Regions from separate parts of the Pseudoalteromonas sp. 13-15 genome, predicted to be linked through region 1. Evidence: predicted binding sites of a transcription regulator. Region 1 holds the regulator's gene; each other region holds the start of a gene.
The links. The regulator sigma-54, encoded in region 1, starts transcription at its own class of promoters, with help from an activator protein. The targets are predictions, from matches to a motif close to GTTGGCACGNNNNTNGNNT.
Positions count from the first base shown of each region.

Region 1 (8,431 bases):
AGATTCATGATTGCGCATTTCATCTGGCGTACCTGAGCCTATTACGCCCTGATCGGCAATAATAATAACGTGATCGGCAATACTCATTACTTCAGTTACATCATGGGTCACAATTAAAGACGATAAACCTAATACTTGATTGAGCGATTTAATTAACTTTACGAGCACGCCCATTGAGATAGGATCTTGGCCAGCAAACGGTTCGTCATACATGATGAGTTCTGGGTCGAGCGCTATTGCGCGAGCAAGAGCAGCACGCCTTGCCATTCCACCTGATAACTCTGAGGGCATTAAATCTTTAGCACCGCGTAAACCTACAGCCTGCAGCTTCATTAACACCACTAAACGAATAAGATCTTCACTTAGTTTTGTGTGCTCACGAATCGGAAAAGCAATATTGTCAAACACAGACATGTCGGTAAACAAGGCACCACTTTGAAATAGCATGCTCATTTTTGTACGCGCTTCATATAATTCTGAACGCGTCATGGAAGGAATACTGCCACCCTCAAATAAAATATCACCCGAATCAGGTTTTAATTGGCCACCAATTAAACGCAACATCGTGGTTTTACCAATACCGCTTGGCCCCATAATCGCAGTGATTTTGCCTTTAGGCACACTAAAGCTCATATTTTTATATATGACCCTATCGCCCCTGGAAAAGCTAACATCCTTGACTTCTACTATTGATTGCGACAAGTCGCTCTCCATAAAAATGTTCACTAGTGCCCCTATTTTAAATCTTTTTGATCCAATATGGAAAAAACAATTCGTAAGATTTTGTAATGTACGTTTAAAACACACATTAAGACTCACTCATCTTCACTTAACCAACACTTAAACTGGGGTCTGTTACCTATTAAGGTTAAATTTTCAGCAACCTATTTAGAATTTTTGGCAAGTCAGTACCTGGTAGTGTAGTTATTCCCCATACATCAGCAAAACTTTAATACTGAAAGCCTAACAGCCCCGACTAATTAATTTAGTAAAATGAATTAGTCTACGTAGTTGACCTTACTCTTTTATTTATACTTTCATCGTGGCATTTGTTACTATTCGCGCCATTCCTATTTTGAATAACTGGCTTAATACAATGGTTACCTCGTTTGTTATTTTGATTCTTGGTTTTGCAGCCCTAGTTTGGAGTGCTGACAGGTTTGTTTATGGTGCGGCCGCACTGGCTAAAAACTTTGGCGTACCAACCTTAATTGTTGGTTTGACTGTTGTTGCCATGGGCTCATCAGCACCTGAAATGATGGTATCAGCCTCTGCTGCATTAGCTGGAAAAACAGACACTGCGGTAGGCAACGCAATTGGCTCAAATATCACAAATATTTTACTGGTATTAGGTATTACTGCTTTATTTAGGCCTCTTAGCGTTTCTTCAAGTACATTAAAACGTGAAATCCCGTTAGTGCTTATCGTATCTCTAGCTACTTGGTATATTTTTTCAGATAACTACTTTTCGCTTGCTGAAGGCGTTGCCTTATTAATTGGTTTTGTCGTCTTTATTGGCGGGCTGATTATTGTTTCGCTACGTGCTAAAAATCAAACAGACCCATTTGTATCAGAAGCATGTGATGAAGTACCCAATGACGTACCAACAAAAAAAGCAGTAATTTGGTTAGTTATTGGTATGGTATTACTCCCTGTCAGTGCACATTTTTTAATAGATTCAGCGGTCGATATTGCAAAATATTTTGGCCTAAGTGATTTAGTGATTGGCTTAACAATTATTGCAATAGGTACTAGCCTGCCAGAGCTTGCAGCCTCAATTGCAGGGGTTCTTAAAAATGAAGATGACTTAGCACTGGGTAATATTGTTGGCTCTAATATTTTTAATATTCTTGCCGTGCTGCCTTTCGCAGGCATTATCAACCCTTCTGCTATTGACCCGTCTGTTGCTAACCGCGACATACTTATTATGATTGGTGCCACGGTCGCACTTATTATCATGTCATTGAACTTTAGAGGTGCTCAGCGCATCAATAGAGTAGAGGGCGGCTTATTATTAATCGCTTTTTTAGGCTACCAAGGGTATATTTTCAGTCAAGTAGGGTAAGTAATGGCAACGCTAAATTTTATTGAACAAGGCCTACGTGTATTAGACATAGAGCGCCAAGCATTGAGTGATATTGCACAATATGTGGATGAAAATTTTCATCAAGCATGTCAGTTAATATATGACTGCCAAGGGCGAACTATTGTTATAGGCATGGGAAAATCGGGTCATATTGGCAATAAAATAGCGGCGACTTTAGCAAGTACTGGCAGCCCTGCATTTTTTGTACACCCAGGTGAGGCAAGCCATGGCGACTTAGGTATGATCACTAAAAATGATGTGGTTATGCTAATTTCTAATTCTGGTGAAACAAGCGAAGTCCTCAATATAATTCCTGTTTTGAAACGCCTCGGCGCAAAAATGATAGCCATGACAGGCAACGCTAGCTCAACAATGGCAACGCTTGCAAACGTACATATTTGCATAAAAGTACAAAAAGAAGCCTGTTCGTTAGGCTTAGCCCCTACAGCAAGCACAACAGCAACACTTGCAATGGGCGATGCCATGGCGGTTGCACTGTTAGAAGCTCGCGGTTTTACAGCTGATGACTTTGCGCTATCTCACCCCGGCGGCAGTTTAGGTAAACGTTTACTGCTGACCCTAAAAGATGTCATGCATAGCGGTAAAAACACACCTATTATTAACGTTACTCAAACTATAAAAGATGCACTGATAGAAATGTCGGCAAAAGGCTTAGGCATGACAGCCATAGTTGATTCTCAGCAACAACTTGTAGGGCTCTTTACCGACGGTGATTTACGTCGTATTTTAGAACAACGAATTGATATACATACAACACAAATAGATGTTGTAATGACCAAGTCCTGCACAACGGCAACGCAAGATATTTTGGCCGCTGAAGCACTTAATATTATGGAGCAAAAGCGTATTAATGGTTTAATTATCGTTAATGAGCAAAACCACCCTATTGGTGCATTAAATATGCAAGACTTACTAAAAGCAGGAGTATTATAAATGCAATTTGAAGAGCTCTATCAACCATTGAGTGAAGACGCAAAAGCACGTGCAAAAAAAGTAAAGCTACTTATTTGTGATATTGATGGTGTGTTTTCTGATGGTCGCATTTATTTGGGTAACCAAGGCGAAGAGCTTAAAGCATTTAATACAAAAGATGGCTTTGGCATTAAAGCGCTAATTAATAGCGGCTTTGAAGTTGCGGTAATTACAGGACGCCACTCAAAAATAGTACAACAGCGTATGACAAGCCTAACAGTACAACATATATACCAAGGCCAAGAAAATAAATTACTCGCTTACGAAGAACTAAAAACAAAGCTCAATTTAAATGATGAGCAAATTGCCTACATTGGCGATGATGGCCCAGACATGCCAGTGATGGAGTTAGTCGGGTTTGCTGTTGCAGTAAATGACGCACATCCGCTAATAAAACGTTTAGCACATTATACAACACAAATGCTAGGTGGCTTTGGTGCAGTGAGAGAACTAACCGACCTACTAATGCTTGAAAATAACAAACCTTTGACCACAAAAGGGACTAGTTCATGAATACAGCGCGCATAATATTAAGCGTTTTATTCATCAGCTGTATGGTTTGGCTTTGGTACCCTTATTTCACACAAGTAAATTTACCACAACAAACCGAAGCAGACATAATTGCAAAGCCCGATTACACAGCCATAGAGCTAAAACAAACAGCGTATGACGAAAATGGGAAAATCAGCCATAAAGTAACGGCAGCGCGAATGGAGCTATATCAAGAATTAGGGTTTACCTTTTTTGATAAACCTATTTTTACGCTATACAACGACAAACAAACATGGCGAATTAACGCTAATGAAGCAACATTATACGAAGGCAGACAACTAATATTAGAAGGTAACGTTGTTGCTAGTAATTTAACTGATAACGCAATGATAGATAAAATTAATGCTGATAACATTCAGGTAGATATAAAATTACTAACGATGCAATCAGAGCAGCCTGTCATTGTTACAGGGCCCAATTTAAAAATCACCGGTAAAGGCTTAGAAGCCGATTTAAAAACCGAAGTGATAAAATTAATTAACCATACGCGAACTATTTATTATGACCAATAAACTATCAACACTCTTTATTATTCCAACATTTTTACTTGCATTAGGTACTAATGCCGCTGAAACAACAGCGCCAATTTCTGCAAATCAAATTTCGATTAGTGCGGATAAACAAGAGGGTCAACTAAAAGAAAACGTAGGTATCTTCGAAAAAAATGTTGAAATTATTCATGGCGACAGAAAAATTACCGCAGACCGCCTTGAGGTTCACAAGCGCGATGAGCTAGGCGACAACAAGCAATTGTTAATTGCCACAGGTACGCCTGCATATTTTGAAGAAAAACAAGCCGACGGCACAATAATGAGCGCCAGCGCTAATGAAGTTAGGTACGATGTTTCAACGCGTTTTTTAACATTAATTGGAGATGCAGAGATATCTCAAGCTGGGCAAAAAATGAATGCTAAAAGCATTACCTACGATATAGAACAGCAGCTTATTAGCGCCGAAAAAGATGAAAGCTCAACTGACCGTGTACACACTATCTTAGTGCCTGTGGAGCCTAAAAAAAATGACAAAGGCCAACCATGAGCACATTAAAAGCAGAGCTACTAGCCAAAAGCTACAAAGGCCGTGAAGTTGTAAAAAATGTGGGCTTAGAAGTTAAAGCTGGCAGTATTGTAGGCTTGCTTGGGCCAAACGGCGCAGGTAAAACAACAACCTTTTACATGATTGTAGGCTTAGTCCCTAGCGACAAAGGCAAAATATCTATCGATGATAACGATATTACGCTTTTACCTATGCACAGTCGTGCTAGATTAGGCATTGGCTACTTACCACAAGAGTCGTCTATATTCAGAAAATTAACAGTGTATCAAAACTTAATGTCTATTTTAGAAACTCGAAAGGAGCTCACTAAACAAGCCAGAGAAGATACATTGAATAATCTATTAGATGAATTTAGCATTCAACACATTCGCGACAGCAAAGGCATGGCATTATCGGGCGGAGAACGTCGCCGAGTGGAGATTGCACGTGCTTTAGCTGCAGATCCAAAGTTTATTTTGTTAGACGAACCTTTTGCCGGTGTTGACCCTATCTCAGTATTAGATATTAAAAAGATTATTGAACACCTGAAAAACCGTGGTATTGGCGTATTAATAACAGACCACAATGTGAGAGAAACCCTTGATGTTTGTGAAAAAGCCTACATTGTTTCTCATGGGGAACTGATTGCTTCTGGTACCCCTGAACACGTATTAAATGATAAAACTGTACGCGATGTATATTTAGGCGAGCAATTTAGGCTGTAACATTTACGCCTTATTTATAAGCATCTGCTAGTATTAATTATAACAACTTAAAAGGATTGTTAGAGATACATGAGGCAATCACTACAGCTGCGCATGGGCCAGCAACTTACAATGACACCTCAGTTGCAACAAGCTATTCGCTTGCTGCAATTAAGCACATTGGATCTTCAGCAAGAAATACAAGAAGCGCTCGACAGCAACCCATTACTTGAGGTTGAGGAGCAAGACTACGCCGATGACCTTGCGGGCAAAAATGAGCAAAAAGCAGATAACGATGAAGTTACAGTAACCGTATCTGCAGATGAAGCCCCTAGCGAGTATGAACAAGACAGTGGTGAAGCGCTTGCTAAAGATACCGTAAGTGACGACATGGCAATGGACGTTAGCTGGGATGAGTACATGAGTGCAGCCCCTGCATCATCTTCAGGACCAATGCCTGAAGATGAGTCTATATATCAGGGCGCATCAACTGAAACGCTTCACGAATACTTAATGTGGCAATTACAATTAACGCCATTTAGCCCTACAGATGAAGCCATTGCTATTGCTATTGTAGAAGCGGTGGATGATTCAGGCATACTGACACTCAGTTGCGAAGAGATTTTAGAGAGCTTTAATCAAGATAACGACGATGACGTTGAGGTTGAACTTGACGAAATAGAAGCTGTATTAAAGCGCATTCAGCTATTTGACCCAGTGGGTATTGCGGCACGTAGCTTACAAGAGTGTTTGTGTATTCAGTTAAATCAATTTGATAAAGGCACGCCTTTTATTGATGAAACAAAAATGATTTTAACCGAGCACATTGATTTGTTAGCTGCTCGTGACTACCGTACATTAATGAAAAAAACGAAGCTCAAAGAAGATGAGCTTAAAGAAGTAATGACACTTATTCATACGCTTAACCCTAAGCCTGCAGACACAATAGTACGAGAAGAGTCTGAGTATGTAATACCTGATGTGTCAGTTAAAAAAATTAAAGGCCGCTGGATTGTAGAGTTAAACCCAGACAGCATGCCAAAAATTCGTGTAAACAGCCAATATGCAGCGATGTCGCGTACAGTTAAATCAAGCGGCGACAGTCAATTTATTCGCTCACATTTACAAGAAGCTAAATGGTTTATAAAAAGCTTAGAAAGTAGAAATGATACACTTTTAAAAGTAACTAACTGTATTGTTAAACAACAACAGGGCTTTTTTGAACACGGGCCAGAAGCCATGAAACCGATGGTTTTAAATGATGTTGCCGAAATGGTAGAAATGCACGAATCAACAATTTCGCGCGTAACTACGCAAAAGTATATGCACACACCGCGTGGAATATTTGAGCTTAAATACTTTTTCTCAAGCCACGTAAGTACCGAAAATGGTGGAGAATGTTCATCTACGGCAATACGTGCACTTATTAAAAAATTAATCGCAGCAGAAAACTCAGCAAAACCATTGAGTGATAGCAAAATTGCGGATATATTGGCTGAGCAAGGAATTAAAGTAGCGAGACGTACAATCGCAAAATATCGCGAATCTCTTGCTATTCCACCGTCAAATCAGCGAAAGAGCCTGATCTAAGACGCTAAACAAAGAGGGTAATGCTTATGCAACTAAATTTAACTGGTCGTCATGTAGAACTAACTGATTCATTAAGAGACTATATAAATACCAAATTTGCGAAGCTAGAAAGGCACTCTGATCATATTAATAATGTTCATGTCATTCTTGATATAGAAAAATTAAATCAAAAAGCAGAAGCAACTATTCATGTAAGTGGTGCTGAATTATTCGCATCCACTGAACATCAAGATATGTATGCAGCTATTGATTCATTGATTGACAAGCTTGACCGTCAAGTAATTAAACACAAAGAGAAGCTTGCTCGACACTAATATGATGAAATTAAGTTCACTTATATGCGAGGACTGCAGTAAAGCTGCGGTCCTTTTTAATAGTAAAAAAAGAATTTTAGAGTTTATTAGCGAGCTGGCTCACGATAAATTACCGTATTTATCTCAACAGGATATTTTGGGCGCTTTATTAACCCGCGAAAAGCTAGGCAGCACAGGGATAGGAAGAGGTATTGCTATTCCACATGGCCGAATGAGCGGCGCACAAGAACCTTTAGCATTGGTGTTAGTAAGTGAAACACCGATTAATTTTGATGCTATAGACAACCGCCCTGTTGATATTTTTGTTGCACTCATCGTACCTGAAGGCGATAACCAACAGCATTTAAAGACGCTAGCAACGATAGCTGATAAACTAAAAAATAAAGAATTTTGTAAGCAGCTTCGCTGTGCTAAATCGGATGCTGAGTTGTATCAAATTATTGTTGACCAATCGTAACAAATTTAAAGGGTGATTAATGGAGTTGATTATCATAAGTGGCCGTTCTGGTTCTGGTAAGTCGGTTGCTTTACGCGTTGTTGAAGATCTAGGTTATTATTGCGTAGATAACATCCCAGTAAATTTATTACCTTCTTTGGTAAGAAGCGTTTCTGATAACTACGATAAAATTGCCGTTAGTATAGATGTGCGAAATTTACCAAAAGAGCAAGATGAATTTAATCACATAATCGAATACTTACCGGGTTTTACAAAACCAACGCTGTTCTACTTAGACAGTGAAGATCAAACTCTTATTAAGCGCTTTTCTGAAACTAGGCGCTTACACCCTTTATCAATAGATTCACTTCCGCTTGATTTAGCCATAAAAAAAGAAAAAGAACTTCTCGATGTGCTAATTACGCGCGCCGATTACATGATCGATACCAGTGAGCTAAGCGTTCATCAACTTGCTGAATCAATTCGCGAAAAAATATTAGGTAAAAAAGATAAGCAGCTGATTGTTACATTTGAATCATTTGGTTTTAAACATGGCATTCCTAAAGAGGCAGATTACGTATTTGATGCACGTTTTTTACCTAACCCGCACTGGGAGCCTGAACTAAAACCACTGAATGGCCTAGACCAACCAGTAAAAGATTATTTGGCTAGCCACAGCATAGTTCAAAAATTTACATGGCAAATACAAACCTTTGTACAA
Region 1 covers NZ_CP019162.1:3,016,655-3,025,085, reverse strand. The annotation lists gene ATS72_RS14005 (ATP-binding cassette domain-containing protein) at 1-714, opposite strand, end outside; gene ATS72_RS14000 (calcium/sodium antiporter) at 1,097-2,065, shown strand; gene ATS72_RS13995 (KpsF/GutQ family sugar-phosphate isomerase) at 2,069-3,040, shown strand; gene kdsC (3-deoxy-manno-octulosonate-8-phosphatase KdsC) at 3,041-3,592, shown strand; gene lptC (LPS export ABC transporter periplasmic protein LptC) at 3,589-4,143, shown strand; gene lptA (lipopolysaccharide transport periplasmic protein LptA) at 4,133-4,669, shown strand; gene lptB (LPS export ABC transporter ATP-binding protein) at 4,666-5,391, shown strand; gene ATS72_RS13970 (RNA polymerase factor sigma-54) at 5,461-6,960, shown strand; gene hpf (ribosome hibernation promoting factor) at 6,987-7,274, shown strand; gene ptsN (PTS IIA-like nitrogen regulatory protein PtsN) at 7,279-7,731, shown strand; gene rapZ (RNase adapter RapZ) at 7,751-8,431, shown strand, end outside.

Region 2 (8,431 bases), 900 kb from region 1:
TAGCTTCGTTTCTACCTGCCTCCAAAGGACTCGCTGTTTGCGGTTGCCCGTCAATAATAAAGCTAATTGCATCTTCATCGACTTCGTCTCGTAAAATAGTGTGAGTGGTATTATTGACAGTTTCTTTTAATCTCACAGCAAAGCCATTATGGTATGTGGCTCCAATACCAATTAGTTGACCATCAATTTTATAGCCAACCACATTACTCCCTTCCATAAGCTGTGTGGTTCTGTAATTGAGCACTAGATCATTAAAGTCGTAATCACCTGCAAACGGCCATCTATCCTCAAATGCAAGGGTTACCCAATCATTTTCGCCAGGGTAAACAGCGCTTGCATAAGTGGTAATTTCGTAATCTTCTACTTCGCCGCCCAGCACACCGCCTGTTGCCGTGATCAGCGACGCCTCTGTGCCATCTGTGACTCTGAATCGAGCCCATGTTTGGCCCACTTTGGTGTTACTTGGCACCGTGATTAAAATGCTGTTATCGCCTTCATTTATGGCGCGTTTAGTTACCATTCTTTCGTCTTCAGTAAAACGGCCATTTTGGTCCCAATCAAACCACGCATATAAAAAGCCAGAAGTAGACGCGTTAACAATAATTTGCGAGTCTTGCCCTGCCGAAATCGCCGTTACAAAACTTACGCCATCGTCTGAATCATCAATAGGAGACAATAGTAAATCGGCATTGGTATTAATATTTTCACCACCCACCGAGCTTCCCAAATAAATTAAATCTGAGCCGGTACTATTAGGGTCAAATAAATGCCTTGCGCCACTTTGCTCAAGGCTTGTGTTGTAAGGCGCTGGCGCGTCACCAAAATCAATTGAGCTGTCAGTTACTTTTACTTCTGCAATTGCACAGCGCGCACCGTCGTTTTGACTTGATTTAGGCCCCGATGTAAACACATTTGCCACCGGGGTGTAGCCAACGACTGGGCTAACACTTAAATCAACTTTATGGATTTTACCGCTTTTATTGTTACTAAAATAAAACTGGCCCTTCACATCAAAATAAGCCGCGCCAAATGCGCCAGTATCATCGCCTACATCAACTTGAGTAATTAACGTATGGGTATTTGCTGCAATATCTATTTCGTATAAATTGCCATTTGGCTCAACCGCATATAAAAGGTTACTAGTTGGGTGAAAAGCAAAGTCATAAATAGACAATTTCCAAGTGTTTGTATTGGTTAACAAACTTGCCGTAATAGATGCATCTAAGTCACCATCTAAATTAATACCATATAGGCCAAAGTTAGGATGATAAACATAATAGGTAGCTCGTTGGTCATTGCCCTCACCTACAACTTGTATATCACCGACGTAAAAATTAGTGGCAGGTATACCTTGTACGTTTAGCCGCTTCATTTCGTAGTTGCTGCCAAGCTGCACTACGCTACCAGGCGTTTGCTTACTGTAACCGTACATGTATTGATCTTTATAATTAAAACCGACTGCATTAACGCTGTTAGTATTTAATTCGTTAGCGAACGTTAGCTGCGATGCTAAAACGGTAGGTTTAGCTGAAACTAAATCTATTCCGTATAGTTGCGCGTTAGCATCTTGCATTAAAAATGCCTGGCTTGGGCACGACTCGAATGGTTGACTAAGCACAGCGCATGGAAATATAACTAAGCATGCTGTTGCAAGTTTATTTAGTTTCATAATTTAGCCCTTAAAAAGTTAAGTAATTAAACTGTTGCAGGGTCTATTCCAAAACTTAACTTTATGAATTTATTATAAATAAAATAAATGCAGTATAATCCTAATGCAGTTTGCAATTGACAAGTTTGCATTTTGCAAAATGTGAGAGAATACACTCGCATGTTTACTTACAATTTAAGTATTATTTTTTACCAATAACTATGCTTTACTATTATTGGTTTACGCTAATTAGCTGAGCTTTTTGATTAAGGGGGAAAAATGAGCATTGTTACAGATATATTTTTATGGCTTTTAATTGAAACAGCCTTCGGTTTCTTGTTTTATGCAACAGGTTGTATGCTGTTAAAAGTTACAACGATTGGAAGCTATAAAATGGAATTTAAAGATTATGCTAGTTTTAAACAAAGGAAATCCAAAAAAGTAGTGCCGGTTATTGCGCTAGGCGTTGGCTTCTATATAACTATGATTACCCTGCTCGCTTTCATTAATAGTTAACTACATAGCTAAAAAACACGTTAGCGCTTATCACTGGTTAAATCGATGTTGCACGCAACATACCCATATTAGTATCTCCCACAATTTAACAAAACAATGGGGATAACTCTCACTCATTTTCAAAACATTAAATATATTTTTTACTGCACTAATTAGTACTAACCTTGCACCTAAAGTGTTCGTTTTTAAATCTCTAAATCCTAAAAGCACATTAATATCACTATTAATCAAAAACTTAAACTTATGGCTAGGTTATTGCTTTATTGAACACTAAGCACGTTAATTAACGGCATACATATTGGTTGAAAAAGCAACCAGAGGCAAAGAGGCCCGTACACAATTGTATTTAATTACAATTGTGACGGGCTTTTTTGTGTGTAAAATTTAAACCGTCACTGAAGGAATGCCTAATGCAAACCGCGCAAAAAATACTAATAATTGGCAATGGTATGGTCGGACATCATTTTGTAGAAAAAATGCGCCAAAGCGATGCTAACGCAAACATCACCGTTTTATGTGGTGAAGCAAATTTAGCTTACGACCGTGTTTATTTATCAAGCGTATTTGATGGTAAAACAGCAAACGATTTAGCGCTAACAACTTTAGAAAATTATCAACAACTCAATATTAATGTATTCACTAACCAATGGGTTGAAGGCATAGATAGAGTAAACAAAGTTGTTAATACCCAAACAGGCGATCAATACCCGTACGATAAGCTTGTTCTTGCTACGGGCTCGTTCCCGTTTGTGCCGCCAATTAAGGGAAACGATCAACCACATTGTTTGGTTTATCGCACCCTAGAGGATTTAGAGCAAATAAAAGCCAGTGCCGCAGCCAGTAAAAGTGGTGTAGTTATTGGTGGTGGTTTATTAGGACTTGAAGCCGCGAACGCCATTAAACAATTAGGACTTGATACACATGTTGTTGAATTTGCGCCGCAGCTTATGGCTGTCCAGCTCGACGAGCAAGGCGGCACGCTATTAAAAAATAAAATAGAAAAACTGGGTGTGACTGTTCATACATCAAAAGCGACCAGCGAAATAGTTAAAGGTGAAACTAGCCGCTTTAGATTAAACTTTTCAGACGACACTTATTTAGAAACCGACTTAATTTTATTCTCTGCCGGTATTCGTCCTTATGATCAGCTAGGTAAAGTGGCTGATCTAGAGCTTGGGGAGCGTGGCGGTATAGTCATCAATAACCAGTGCCAAACATCAGACCCTGATATTTTGGCTATTGGCGAATGTGCCCTATGGGACAAAAAGTTATTTGGCTTAGTGGCGCCGGGTTACAACATGGCTCGCGTTGCAGCAAGCCAGCTAAGTGGCGGCGAGCTTGAGTTTTTAGGTGCAGATATGAGCACTAAATTAAAACTATTAGGTGTAGAAGTAGGATCTATTGGTGATGCGCATGCAAAAACGCCCAACTGCAAAGAGCTCATTTATCAAGATCCAATTAGAGATTGCTACAAAAAAATTATATTAAATGAAACTGGCGATAAGCTTTTAGGCGCTGTCCTTGTTGGCGATACCAGTGATTACGATACGCTACTTCAATACATGTTAAACGACATGGACTTACCAGAGCACCCTGAATGTTTAATTTTACCAGATAGCGCCGGCGCCCCTTCTCTTGCGGGCAGCGCCCTACCAGATACAGCCACTATTTGTTCGTGTCATAACGTGAGTAAAGGCGACATTGTGGGAGCTATTGATGGTGGCTCATGCGATTTAGCCTCAGTTAAATCATGCACCAAAGCTGCCAGCGGTTGCGGTGGTTGTGCAGCGTTACTTAAATCGGTAGTTGACGACGAACTGGCAAGTCGAGGCGTTGAAGTAAATAATCACCTCTGTGAGCACTTCGCGTATTCGCGTCAAGAGTTACTCCATATGGTTAAAGTAGAAAGCATCAAAACCTTTGATGATTTAATAGCTAAACATGGCAGCGGCCATGGCTGTGAAATATGTAAACCCGCAGTGGCCTCTATTTTAGCCTCAACATGGAACGATTTTATCCTAGAGCCAACCCATGTAGGCCTTCAAGATACAAACGACACCTTCCTTGCCAATATGCAAAAAGACGGCTCTTACTCTGTTGTACCGCGTATTGCTGGTGGTGAAATTACACCCGACAAACTCATTGTCATCGGTCAAGTAGCTAAAGACTTTAATCTTTATTGTAAAGTGACTGGCGGACAACGCATCGATTTATTTGGTGCACGTTTAGAAGAGCTGCCTGTTATTTGGGAAAGACTGATTGAAGCTGGCTTTGAGACAGGTCACGCTTATGGTAAATCTCTGAGAACGGTTAAGTCGTGCGTAGGAAGTACATGGTGTCGCTATGGTGTACAAGACAGTGTAGGTCATGCCATCGATATCGAAAACCGTTATAAAGGATTGCGCTCTCCTCATAAAATTAAAATGGCAGTGTCAGGTTGTACCCGCGAATGTGCTGAAGCACAAAGTAAAGACATCGGTATCATAGCAACTGAAAATGGCTGGAACTTATACGTGTGTGGTAACGGTGGCATGCGCCCTCGCCATGCAGACTTATTTGCTACCGACTTAGATACAACCACGCTTATAAAATACATTGACCGTGTATTGATGTTTTACATAAAAACCGCCGACAAGTTACAGCGTACTTCAGTATGGATGGAGAACTTAGAGGGCGGCCTTGATTACCTCAAAAGTGTAGTGATTGACGACAGTTTAGGTATTTGCCAAGAGCTTGAAGAACAAATGGATTTGGTAGCGAATACATACGCATGTGAGTGGAAAAAAACAGTAGACAATCCAGAAGCAACAAAACGCTTTCGCCAATTTGTTAATAGCCCACAAACCGATGACAACATTTTGTTTGTGCAAGAACGTAATCAAATTCGCCCAGCCACAGACGCTGAAAAACGCGAACAACAGATAACTCAAAACCGTATTGCGGTAACAGAAATACAAGAGGAGCAAGCTGATGTCTTGGCATAATATTGGAACAACCGATTGCCTTGTTGCTAACAGCGGCGTATGCGCACTAGTTAAAAACCAACAAGTGGCTATTTTTTACCTACCACAAAATGAATGCCCTTTATTCGCAGTCGGTAACTATGACCCTATCGGTAAAGCGAATGTGTTATCGCGCGGAATTATAGGCTCTTTCAGTAATAAATTTGTTGTAGCTTCACCTTTATATAAACAGCATTTCTGTTTAAAAACAGGCCAATGTCTTGAAGATGAGTCAATTCAGGTCCCCGTGTTTGATATTAAAATTGAATACGGCAACGTATTTATAAACGCTGAGCCTAAAGCAATAGCAGCTGTAGCTTAGAGGAATAATTATGAGTGTGCTCTCTTATTTTTCGGGTGTTGAAAACATCTGGTTAAACAAAGTAATTAACAAGCTAACCAATGGGGTTAAGTTTACCGACAAAAAGGCTAAAAATGGCCATGTTTATATTATTGGTGCGGGCCCAGGCGATGCCGAACTCATTACTGTTAAGGCTCAGCGATTAATTCAATCTGCCGATATTATTTTGTATGACTGGCTAGTAAGTGAAGATTTATTAAGCACATTACCTAAAAAAGCACAGCGAGTATTCGTAGGCAAACGCGCTGGTAAACACTCTATGTCGCAAGCGAATATTTGTGATCTTTTAGTTAAGTATGCTCAACAAGGGTTAAATGTAGTGCGCTTAAAAGGCGGCGACCCGAGCATTTTTGCTCGTATAAATGAAGAAGCTGACGCGCTAACACAAAATAATATTAGTTTTGCAATTGTTCCTGGTGTGACAACCGCTTGCGCTGCATCGGCATATACAGGTATTCCCTTAACTGCTCGTGATGTAGCTCGCAGTGTAACTTTTTTAACCGCTCAATTTGCCGATCCTAAAAAGTTACCTAATTGGCAAAATTACACATTTATGCAAGGTAAAAACAACCCAACACTTGTTGTTTACATGGGGCTGAGTAGGCTTAACGAATTATGTAAAGGCTTAAAATCAGTAGGTTGGCCCGACAACACTTCTATTGCCTTAATAGAAAATGCAACAACAACTAACCAAAAAATAATAACAGGGTCTATTAACGATATATCGAATAATGAATCAGTAGCTACGTTAATGGGGCCAACGCTCATTATCATTGGTGAAGTAGTTAATCATACAATGAATATTGACCCAGCGCTTTTAGTGCAACATGTTAACGCTTAACGCACTATCCGTGCTTATTCTTCCCCAGGAATAAGCGCGTTTTTTAATACCGGTACACCGTGTGGCAAAACTCTTTTTTAATGCACCAAAAAGGGGCTTTTCGTGTTGCTAAAATAAATCTGTTTTTACTTTATTAGTTTAAAGTAATACACAAGCAGCTGTTTTAAATTGATTTTAATTTGAATAATAAAATCTTTACATATATGGAATAGAGGTTGCACTTCATAAACAAAAAAGTGCGGAAATAACTCCATGCAAACAGCAAACCCTCTCACAAAACAATTTTTACTTGCGGCTAAATATCAAGAAATAGACGCGCTAAAACAATTACAAAATAGCTGTGCGTCGTTAACAAAATTAGGCGACTTTGTTCATCAATTGCAAAAAGAACGTGCTATGAGCAATATATTTTTAGCGTCTAAAAGCCTACAATTTAATTGCGAACTTAAAGAGCAAATAACGGTAACGCAAACGACCCAACGTTATTTTTATGACTCTTTAAAAACAACTTTTATTACCGACACCTCCTTAAATGGTCATTCGCGGCTGTATAATTTAATTTCTCATAGCTTGCAATCACTCGACGCATTACCCTCGCTTCGTTATCAAATAGCGAATCAAAACATTACACCCGTTCATGCTACCCAGTCATTTACAAACCTAATTGCCGGCTTGTTAAATATAATTTTAGAAGCAGCCGATGGTGCAAACGATCCGCAAGTCATTCGCCTTTTAGTGGCTTATTTTAACTTTATGCAAGGTAAAGAGTATGCAGGACAAGAGCGTGCCTGTGGCGCTCAAGCTTTTGCCGAAAGTAAGTTTTCATGCGAACAAAAACAGCAACTTGCTCATTTTATGCAAGAACAAGAAAACCGTTTTTCCTTTTTTAGTGAATACGCCGACAATCATTTATTAAAATGTTACTCATCACTTATAGAGCACCCGGTTAATAAACAAGTTGATCAACTAAGAAGCCTGCTACAAAAACTAGACGACCAAAATGCACAACCTTTATCTCAGTTAAGTGAAGTGTGGTATGAGGTAACGACTACTCGCATCGATATAATGCATAAAATTGAGCAAAATATTAGCGACCATTTAATTGATAGCGCAGCGATGCGGATTGCTGGCGCACAACGAAAGCTTAACTCAAACAAGCAAATATTAAGCTCACTAGAACAAGAGTATATTCCTGTTTCAGATGGACAACTCGCTCTTAAAATAGGTGAGCCTTCAAATTCGGCGGTAAGTAAGCTGAGTAGTAATAAAACAATGTACGATTTAATACTTGAGCAAGCACAACATATAAAACAAATAAACCAAGCATTATTAGATGCCAAACAGCTAATAAGCGAACAAAAAGTCATTCATCAAGCTAAATATATTTTAATCGAGCAGTTAAAAATAAGTGAAGAACACGCTCATAAACAGCTTCAAAAACAGGCAATGGAATCGCATAGCTCACTGTATGCAGTGGCTAAAAAAATAATTGAATTGAGTGAGTGTGAGTAAAAATAAAAGGCTAATGAGCCCAAACACGTATATTCAACTTTTAATTTTAAAATAAATTATTGGTGAAGTTCTAATGAAAGCTTCTTTTTAATTTTAGTTTGCCACTCAAGTGCAAGCTCGGGGAGTTCAAGTGCTGCTAATAATACGCTTTCATAATCTGGGTATTGTTTATCAAAAAACGCCTGGAACAACGTTTTAACCGAAATGTTGTGTTTGGCTTTATGTTCAATAATAACGGCATCGCCTGTTTTAGCCATCCCTTGCTCAAGCACTCTAAAATAAACACCCGTGTGGTAATACTGGGTAAACAGTTTTAGGCTTTGTTTATTATTAAGTGCAATAGCTAATTTAAAGCACGGCACACGGGGCTGACTTACTTCAAGTAGTGCAGTACCTAAACGAATACGATCCCCTATATGAATTTTTTTCTCATCAAGCTCTAAAATTGTAAAGTTTTCGCCAAAGGCACCGACTGCTAAATCATCATTTTTAAGGGTGCGCTTCCAATAATCGTAATTATTGTGCGAAAACGCATAAACCGCTTTATCAAT
Region 2 covers NZ_CP019162.1:561,947-570,377, reverse strand. The annotation lists gene ATS72_RS02725 (LruC domain-containing protein) at 1-1,669, opposite strand, end outside; gene ATS72_RS02720 (hypothetical protein) at 1,928-2,164, shown strand; gene nirB (nitrite reductase large subunit NirB) at 2,575-5,148, shown strand; gene nirD (nitrite reductase small subunit NirD) at 5,135-5,488, shown strand; gene cobA (uroporphyrinogen-III C-methyltransferase) at 5,499-6,368, shown strand; gene ATS72_RS02700 (nitrate- and nitrite sensing domain-containing protein) at 6,621-7,880, shown strand; gene ATS72_RS02695 (MOSC domain-containing protein) at 7,937-8,431, opposite strand, start outside.
Region 2: nirB (nitrite reductase large subunit NirB) is a predicted target of sigma-54. The motif match lies at 2,407-2,425, and genes of this name have one in related genera.

Region 3 (8,431 bases), on a different replicon from region 1:
AGTGGCTGTGTAGGCTTCTTCACGTAGTGCTGGGCAGCCAATACTTGCGCAATTTACAGCAAAGTGAATACGTGGGTCGTTGTATTTACCACTGCCACGTATTAAACCATGTTCTATATCATCAAGGCTGCGAGTTTTACCAAGTAATGGCACAAACTCTTTGCTCCATGGTGAGCTAAAAAAGCTGCCTAAATCTTTAATTGACTTAAGATCTGGGTATTTTGTTAATATAAGCTCAACAGTAGAGGCGTTATATGCGTTAATTAAAAACGCCAGCTGCTTAGGTTTTTCCCATGTATCAAACTCATTTTGCGTAACAGCCGATAGCGAATCTAAATAGGTTTTAAGCTCGCTGTGCTTAGCTTTTATTGCTGAATAATCAACCTCTGTGCTGTGGCCATGATTAATAGCTACAACATGGTTGTTTAATAATGTATTCCAGCCCTCGTGCATATTTTGAGCTTTGCTTGCAAACGATGTTGCAAGCAAAGCAGACCCTAACAATAGCGTTTTTAAAGGTGTTTTAAACATATTAGCCTCTGCGCCATGTGTGGTATTTTTCAAGCATGTTAAGTACTTTTTCAGGTGCGTGAGCGCGTTTCCACTCGCCTGCTGCGTACTTGTTACCTTCAGCCCACGTGGGGTAGCTGTGAATAGTGCCTAGTATTTTGTTAAGGCCTAAACCGTGTTTCATTGCTAGTACAAACTCAGCTATTAAATCGCCAGCGTGCTCAGATACCACTGTAACACCGAGTATTTTGTCTTTGCCTTTTGGTGTAATTACTTTAATGAAGCCTTTGGTGGCGCTGTCGGTAATGGCGCGGTCTAGCTCTTCAAATTCAAAGCGAGTGATTTCATAGTCAATGCCTTTATCAATAGCGTCTTGCTCGTTTAAGCCAACACGTGCTACTTCTGGGTCAATAAACGTAGTCCACGGAATAACACGGTAATCGACTTTAAACTTTTTAAGATTACCAAATAAGCCATTTACAGCTGCGTACCAACCCTGATGAGCGGCTACGTGCGTAAACTGATACGGACCTACAATATCGCCAGCGGCAAAAATGTTAGGGTAAAGCGTTTCAAGGTATTCGTTAGTGACTACAGTACGGTTGGTTTCTATGCCAAGTTCTTCAAGGCCGTAACCTTTAAGACGAGCGCTTCGGCCCACAGCACATAGTAGCTCATCGTATTCAATATCGATTTCGGTATCGTTATGTTTTACCACAATGAACTTTTTACCATCGCGCTCTTCACAGCGCAGTGCTTGATGCGAGGTTAAAATGTTTACGCCGCTCTCAATAAGCGCTTCGTGAGCAAAGGTAGACACTTCTAGGTCTTCTTTGATCATGATGCGTTCGCTCATTTCAATTTGCGTAACGCTTGACCCTAAGCGTGCAAAGCTTTGTGCAAGTTCGCACCCAATTGGACCACCGCCAAGTACAACAAGCTTTTTAGGGGCTTCTTCAAGCTCTGCAAATTTAGTCCATAATGTATCGCTTGTTACATAGCCAGTTTCTTCAATACCAGGTAATGGCGGTACAAATGGGCGTGCGCCAGTGGCAATAACAATAGTACGGGCGGTTAATGTTTGTGTGCCGCCATCGTTAAGCTTAATTTCTACAGTCCACGGGTCTAATAATTTACCGTAGCCTTTTACAACATCTACGCCTAGGTTTGTGTAGCGCTCAACGCTGTCGTGTGGTGCTACGTCGGCAATTACTTTATGGATACGTGCCATTACTTTTTTAAACGAAAACTGCGGTGTGGCGTTTTCTAAGCCGTAGTGTTCACCGTGGCGAATTTGCTCAGCAATTTTAGCGCTTTTAATAACGGCTTTACTTGGCACACACCCGTAGTTTAAACAGTCGCCTCCCATTTCGCCGGCTTCAATTAGGGTTACTTTGGCTTTAACCGCTGCTGCAATATAGCTTGTCACTAAGCCGCCAGCACCTGCGCCAATAACAATCATGTTACGGTCGAACTTTTTAGGTTTAGTGTAATTTTTGTATACGCGACGTTTTTTAAACACGTTTAGGATTCCTTTAGCAATGAATGGGAACACACCCAATAAAGCGAACGATAAAATAAGATCGAGCGATAAAATGCCTGATAAGCTCTCAATTTGCGCAAGTTGCGTACCCGCGTTTACAAATACAAAAGTACCTGCGAGCATACCTACCTGACTTACCCAGTAGAAGGTCCACGATTTAATTGCAGTAACACCCATTAGTAAGTTAATTAAAAAGAACGGGAATACGGGTACTAAACGAAGGGTAAATAAGTAAAACCCACCTTCTTTTTCAACGCCTGCGTCAATAGCGTCTAAGCGCTCAGGAAAACGTTGTTTAATTGTATCGCGCAGTAAGTAACGAGATACTAAAAAGGCAAGCGTAGCACCTACCGTAGAGGCAAACGAGGCAACCAATAAGCCTTCAACTAAGCCAAATAATGCACCTGCGGCCAGTGTTAATATAGCCGCACCCGGTAAAGAGAGAGCCGTTACTACTACATAAAGTAAAAAGAAGCCGCCAATAACAAGCAGCGGCGACTCTGCTTTGTACTGATCAAATTGATCCATTGACCCTTTTAAGCCATCAAGTGTTAGTAACTGGTGTAAATTAAAATGAAAGAACGCGCCAATAGCAGCGGCGGCAATCACTATTAATAATAATTTTTTTATCATGTTCTCTCTCTTAATTAGGGCCTATTAACCTTTTTGGATTGCACTAGGTAAATCCTTTGGGCTGCGCCTGTTTAGCATTAATTTTACTTTAACGCCTATGAGGAATAACCACACCACATAGGCTTTACCTAGCTTTATAAGAAGCAAATTTATGTATATTTAACCTTTAAAGCTAAATATTCATAAATATTAAAACTTATGGGTCAGAGTCAGCTTGGCATTTATTGGCAATTCAGGGAATGCCAAGGTTGCGCCAAAGTAGCCGCCTTCAAAAACAGGACGCCAATTTTTTTGGTTTGTGATGTTATTTACATCTAAACGTAACTTGGTACTAGGCGTAAATGCATAGCTAATATTTACGTTTAGCGTGTATTGATCACGAATTTTAACTGTTTGTAAAAAGTCTAATGGGTAACTCTTTGTATATAGACCTGAAAAACCAGTTTGCCATTTCGAGGTAATTGAATAATTACCATTAAAACTAAACGATTGCTCTGGAATACCTTGTACTTGACTGTTTGACGGTGCAAATGGTGTAAAGCTTGGCGCGCCAACGCCCGTACCAGCAATAATGTCTGGGCGTGAGTTATCAAACGCATCAGCGACTTGAGCTGAATCTTGGCTGCTTGCAGAGTTATCGTAGCGGGCATCTATGTAGCTGTAGCCCGCACTTAGCCAATAAGGGTAGGCATCGTAAAATACTTGGCTTTCAAAGCCCGTGGTACGAATACCTGTATTGCTGCCATCGCGATTACGTAAACTACGGCGCTGGCTAAATACCGCGCCATCAGCGTACCAGTCGCTGTTGGTTGGGGCGTATTTTAAACCAAATTCTACGAGTGTGTTTTCTGTTGCAAAGTTTTGTGCACTAATCACGTTGCCGCCACCCAGCACATTACCGCCAGCCATACTGTTTGATGTGGCCTCGTTATAACTTGCGGCACCGTAGCCTGTGAAATCAGCGTTTAATTTGTAATTAAAGCTTACCTGACCTGACTGAAGCGTGTCGTTAATGCTATCACTTGCTGCAGTTTGGCCTTGTGGTGCAATAGGATCACGTGCTTCTACATCATAATAATCTACCCGGTAACCTACGCTTGTATGAAGTTTATCCGTCCAATCCGAGTCTTGCTGAATAGCAAAACCTGTTTGCCATGAACGAGAGTCAGTGGTGTCTGATAGGTTAAAGTCGCCGCTACCGTCGTTATCTATATCGTACTGTGCACCAGGTGATACGAACACACCCGGGCGAAGCTCAACCAAACGTGCCTTTTGTGCGTCTGTTAAAGGAATGCGGCGATTTGATAATGGGCCAGTTAAATCAATAGGTAAGTCGGCCTCTGTGGTGAACTGGCTGTAGCCAAGCACTTTGTTATAGCGTACGTCAAAAGCAAAAATAGTTTGTTGTTCGTCGTTCCAACTATACGTTAGTTCTGTTCGATTTTGCGCCGTGTCGGCGCCGTCAATAATTTCAACAAAGCTATTTTGGGCAATCTCTTCACGCTGTAAATGTTGAAAGTAGGTGATGTTTTTAAGTGAGGCATTTGCACTTAGCTCACGTTTATAAATACTGTGAATTAAATAGGTTGTAGCTTCGTTTTGGTTATCAGGGTCAGTAAGTACAGTGCTGCGATCAATGTTTACTTGCCCAGTAGGCGACACAATCGAACCCGCCGCCGGTACTGTACTGCCATTTGCTTGCACGCCTTGGCCAGTAATATAAAGGCCATCATCAATTAAAGCTTGGGTAGGGCGGTTAATACCGGCGTTGTCGGTAAATTCGACTTGGTATAGCTCAAAGTTAATATCCCAAGTGCTTTTATCGTCTGGCAAAATGCGTAGTGCTGCAAATAAACTGTCGCTTTTAGTACCTGAATAATCGTAATAGCTGCCATGGTCAAGATGTTCATAGCTTACTCTAAACCCGACTTTGTCTTTAATAATTGGCGCAGTGTAATCTATTTGCGCACTGTATTGGTCCCAACGACCGGCCGATAAACTCGCTTTGCCTTTACTTTCGTCCGTTGACGCTACTTTTGACTGTAAGTTAACAAATCCACCGTTGCGTTGGCTTGAACCAAACAAAACCGGCGGTGCGCCTTTTACTACATCTATTTGTTCGACAGAATTGAACGATAACGGCACGCCAAACCCATTGTTACCTGCTTGACGACGTGTACCATCTTGAAAAAGCTCACCCAATTGACCGCGAATAGTAGGTAAACTTGGCGCGCCAAAGCCACTTGCAGAGTATGTGTTTGGGCTTACTGCTAATACATCTTGTAAAGTAGTAATGTTAAGCTGTTCTATAAGTTCGCTTGAAATAGGCGTAACTGAGCGTGCTATGTCTTGAAGTGCTAAGTTATCACCAAAAGGACCGTCAATTGTTTCATTTTTAACAGAAAGCCCTTGAGACTTTATAACTTGACCAGCCACCTCAATGTGTTCAATCGAATCTTTCACTTGCGTTTTTTCAGCTGCAAAAGCAACAAGGGGAGTGTTTAATATGGTGGCTAACGATAGTGCTAAGTATGCGTGTTTCAAGGGTTGTCTCTCTAGTGTAATTAGTTATTGGCGATAAAGACCGAAAGGAATAAAAATATCTTTCAATTAAAGTATAACTTTTTTAATTTTTAGAATGGATGCGTGCAAATTATTCTTATTATAGTCTTAAGCTTTAAATGTTGTTGAATACCTACTTGGATTAAATCTAAATAGTTTGAAATTAATCATAACTTATACGGTCTTGTTCTGTTCTTGGTTTATTTATATATTTTTAAAGGAAATTTCATGACGGATTCTTTAAGTAGTGATGTTCAAAATCGTTTGCAGTGGTCACTTTTATCTTTGCGTGTAGGTGTGTTTATTGTAATGGTTATGTGGACATTCGATAAGTTTGTTAACCCTGGACATAGCGCACGTATTTTTGAGCATTTTTATGGGATCAGTGGCTCTACAGATATGGTGGCTTACATTATTGGTGCGTTGCAGCTAGTACTTGTTTTAGCGTTTTTAGCAGGTATTAAAAAACGTATAACTTACGGTATTATTTTTATAATGCACGGCCTATCAACGCTGTCATCTTACAATCAGTACATTGATGGCTTTAATAACTTATTATTTTTTACTGCGTGGCCAATGTGGGCAGCGTGTTTTGCGCTTTATTTATTACGAGATCAAGACGTAAAATATACTATTAAATAAAACAGCCAAACAAAAAAATGGTTATAAGCCAATTAGCTTATAACCAAAAGTACACAGGGAGGTGTATGAATTCTCACTTTTACGATTAATGCATTGCGTCGTTGTATTTGTCGCCTAAGCGCTCTTTTTGCCCTTCAGACAGCGCTTTACCTGCTAGTTGAAATACTTCATGTTCTTCTTCATCTAAGTGATGATGCACTAAATGGTGTAGTTTTTTAGCTTCTACTAACCATGCTGATGAGCTCATTTCGGTGTCTTCAAGTTGTTCAATTAGTTCATCAATTTCATGATGCTCTGCAACACTGTGGCGTGCTTTTTCTTGCGTTAGATCTTCACAAATTAATGGATTATAAAAGTAGCGCTCTTCAAATTTTGCATGTTCTTCTAGCTCTGTTTTTAGCTCATCCATTAAGCTATGACGTTTTTTTGTGTCGCCCTTGGTTTGAATAAGCGCGTCAACTAGTTTGCGTTGTTTGTCATGATCATTACGTAGTGCTTCAAAAATATTCATAAATCATCCTAATCAATTACGTTGCTTAATAACTATTAAGCAAACGCAGTGCCAGATTTCAAGTTATTGAAAATAATGAGTTTATATATTTTAGGCTATATTTTTGGATTGTTTGTGTATTTTTTACAGACGAGAGGATGAAATAATTTCTTACTTTTAATACGAGCTTATACTTCACGTGCAGCTTTTTACAATTAGCTTGTTAAAAACATATTGGGGGGTTATGTGTTTGTTAAGCTTGAATACGCCTAGGGCTGCTCAACGTTAACCTGATTGCGGCCACTTTGTTTGGCTTTATAAAGAAGCTCATCAGCATGAATGATCAGTTTTTCAAGTGAGCGGTTAGAGGAGGAGCTAATTGCTGCACCTGCGCTAAACGTAATGGTTTCAGTATTATTTAAGCCTTCTATTTCGCTACAAATATCTATCAGTGTATTGGCAATAGAATCGAACGTTGTTTTAACGCTTTGTTTATCAACAGTGTTTAAAACAAATAACCATTCCTCACCACCATAGCGGCCAAATTGGTCGTCACCAGCAAGTGTATTTTGTGCTGCACGAGCAAAAGCTTTAAGAACGGAGTCACCCACATCGTGGCCGTAAGTGTCGTTAATGTGCTTAAACAAATCTAGATCGACAATGGCAATTGTAGCATTGCTTTGCTTAAGTTTTTGAGCCGCTTTTTGCATAATACCGCGTCGATTTAAACTGCTAGTTAAGTAGTCAGTCAGCGCAATGTTATAATATTTTTTACGTTGTAGTACTTGTTTATAAATAAGTAATAACGACACAATAACTAAAATAAACGCAATTGTTGCGCTTAACCGCCAAATTATTTTTTGTTGATACTCTTCTTTGGCGAGTAATTCGTTAATGTTTTTGTCGTATTCTAGTTGGAGTATTTTTTCTTCTTTTTCTTTTACTTCAAATTTTATTTGCAGTGTTTTAATGTTTGTTTCGCTGGTGGCTTCGTAATGCTTTTTCATAAATGTAAGCATTTGCTCCATTGCGTCAAATGCATCGTCTGTTTTGTTGAGGCTTCGTTTTAACTGGTATCGCTTTTGAAGGTAATCGGCTTTATAAATGCTGCGGCTAAAATCATCGATCATCGAAAATACTTCATCGTTCATTTTATCGGCTTTTTCAAGTAAACCTTGTTTTTTATAAATATCTAGCATCAATATCATCGATGCGAGTTTCATATCACCTATTCCGGCTAGGTGGGCAACCTCAATATTTTTTGTGGCTAAGGCGAGCGCATCTTCGTAGTTTTCTTGTTTGTATAAAATATTAGCAATTGAATACTGAGCAAAAGACAGTCCTTTTTGCATGTTAACAGATTCAAAGTAAGAGAGTGCTTTGTCTAGATAAATGAGGGATTCGTTTGGTTTATTTATTTCAAGTAATACATTGCCCAAGCTCCAGTAAGCTTTAGCTGTATATAAGCCATCTTGAGTTTGCTGATATGCGATCAGCGCTTTTTTAGCGTATGTTATTGCTTTTTCTTTGTTTTCTAAATAATTATACGCATCGGCTATCTTCCTGTAAAAATAGCCTTGCGATGCAATATCGTTGTTTTGCATCGCCAGTTCTAATCCATCAAGTGCCACGCTCAAGGTTTTTTTCAGTTCATCTGTTTCGGTATAAAAGTATGCAAAGGCTCTTAAAATAATGATTTTTTCAGCCGGTGTAGATTGAGAAAATCGCGTTTTTAGTTGATTAACAACATCGTTTGCCTTTTGGAGTTCTTTTTGTAGGCTAAGCAGTTTTAATTGTGACTCCAAAAATAGCAGTAATACGTCAGGTTGTTTAGATAATTGCTGATTTGATAAGTAAACAGTGAGGTGTTTATCTAATTTTTCGTACTTTTCTTCCCTAAAAAGCAGTTCGGCATAAATGGCTGCAGCTTCTAAATGCAAAGCGTCATTCTGTTTTAATTTACTTTGCTCGTAAGCTTGAGTGATTTGTTTTTTGTTTTGCAGGTAATCAAGTTTATCTGTTCTTACACTTTTAATCAGCGCGCGTACGTC
Region 3 covers NZ_CP019163.1:542,225-550,655, forward strand. The annotation lists gene ATS72_RS17955 (DUF547 domain-containing protein) at 1-531, opposite strand, end outside; gene ATS72_RS17960 (FAD-dependent oxidoreductase) at 533-2,686, opposite strand; gene ATS72_RS17965 (TonB-dependent receptor) at 2,876-5,230, opposite strand; gene ATS72_RS17970 (hypothetical protein) at 5,477-5,890, shown strand; gene ATS72_RS17975 (hemerythrin domain-containing protein) at 5,976-6,401, opposite strand; gene ATS72_RS17980 (tetratricopeptide repeat-containing diguanylate cyclase) at 6,650-8,431, opposite strand, start outside.
Region 3: ATS72_RS17975 (hemerythrin domain-containing protein) is a predicted target of sigma-54. The motif match lies at 6,439-6,457, and genes of this name have one in related genera.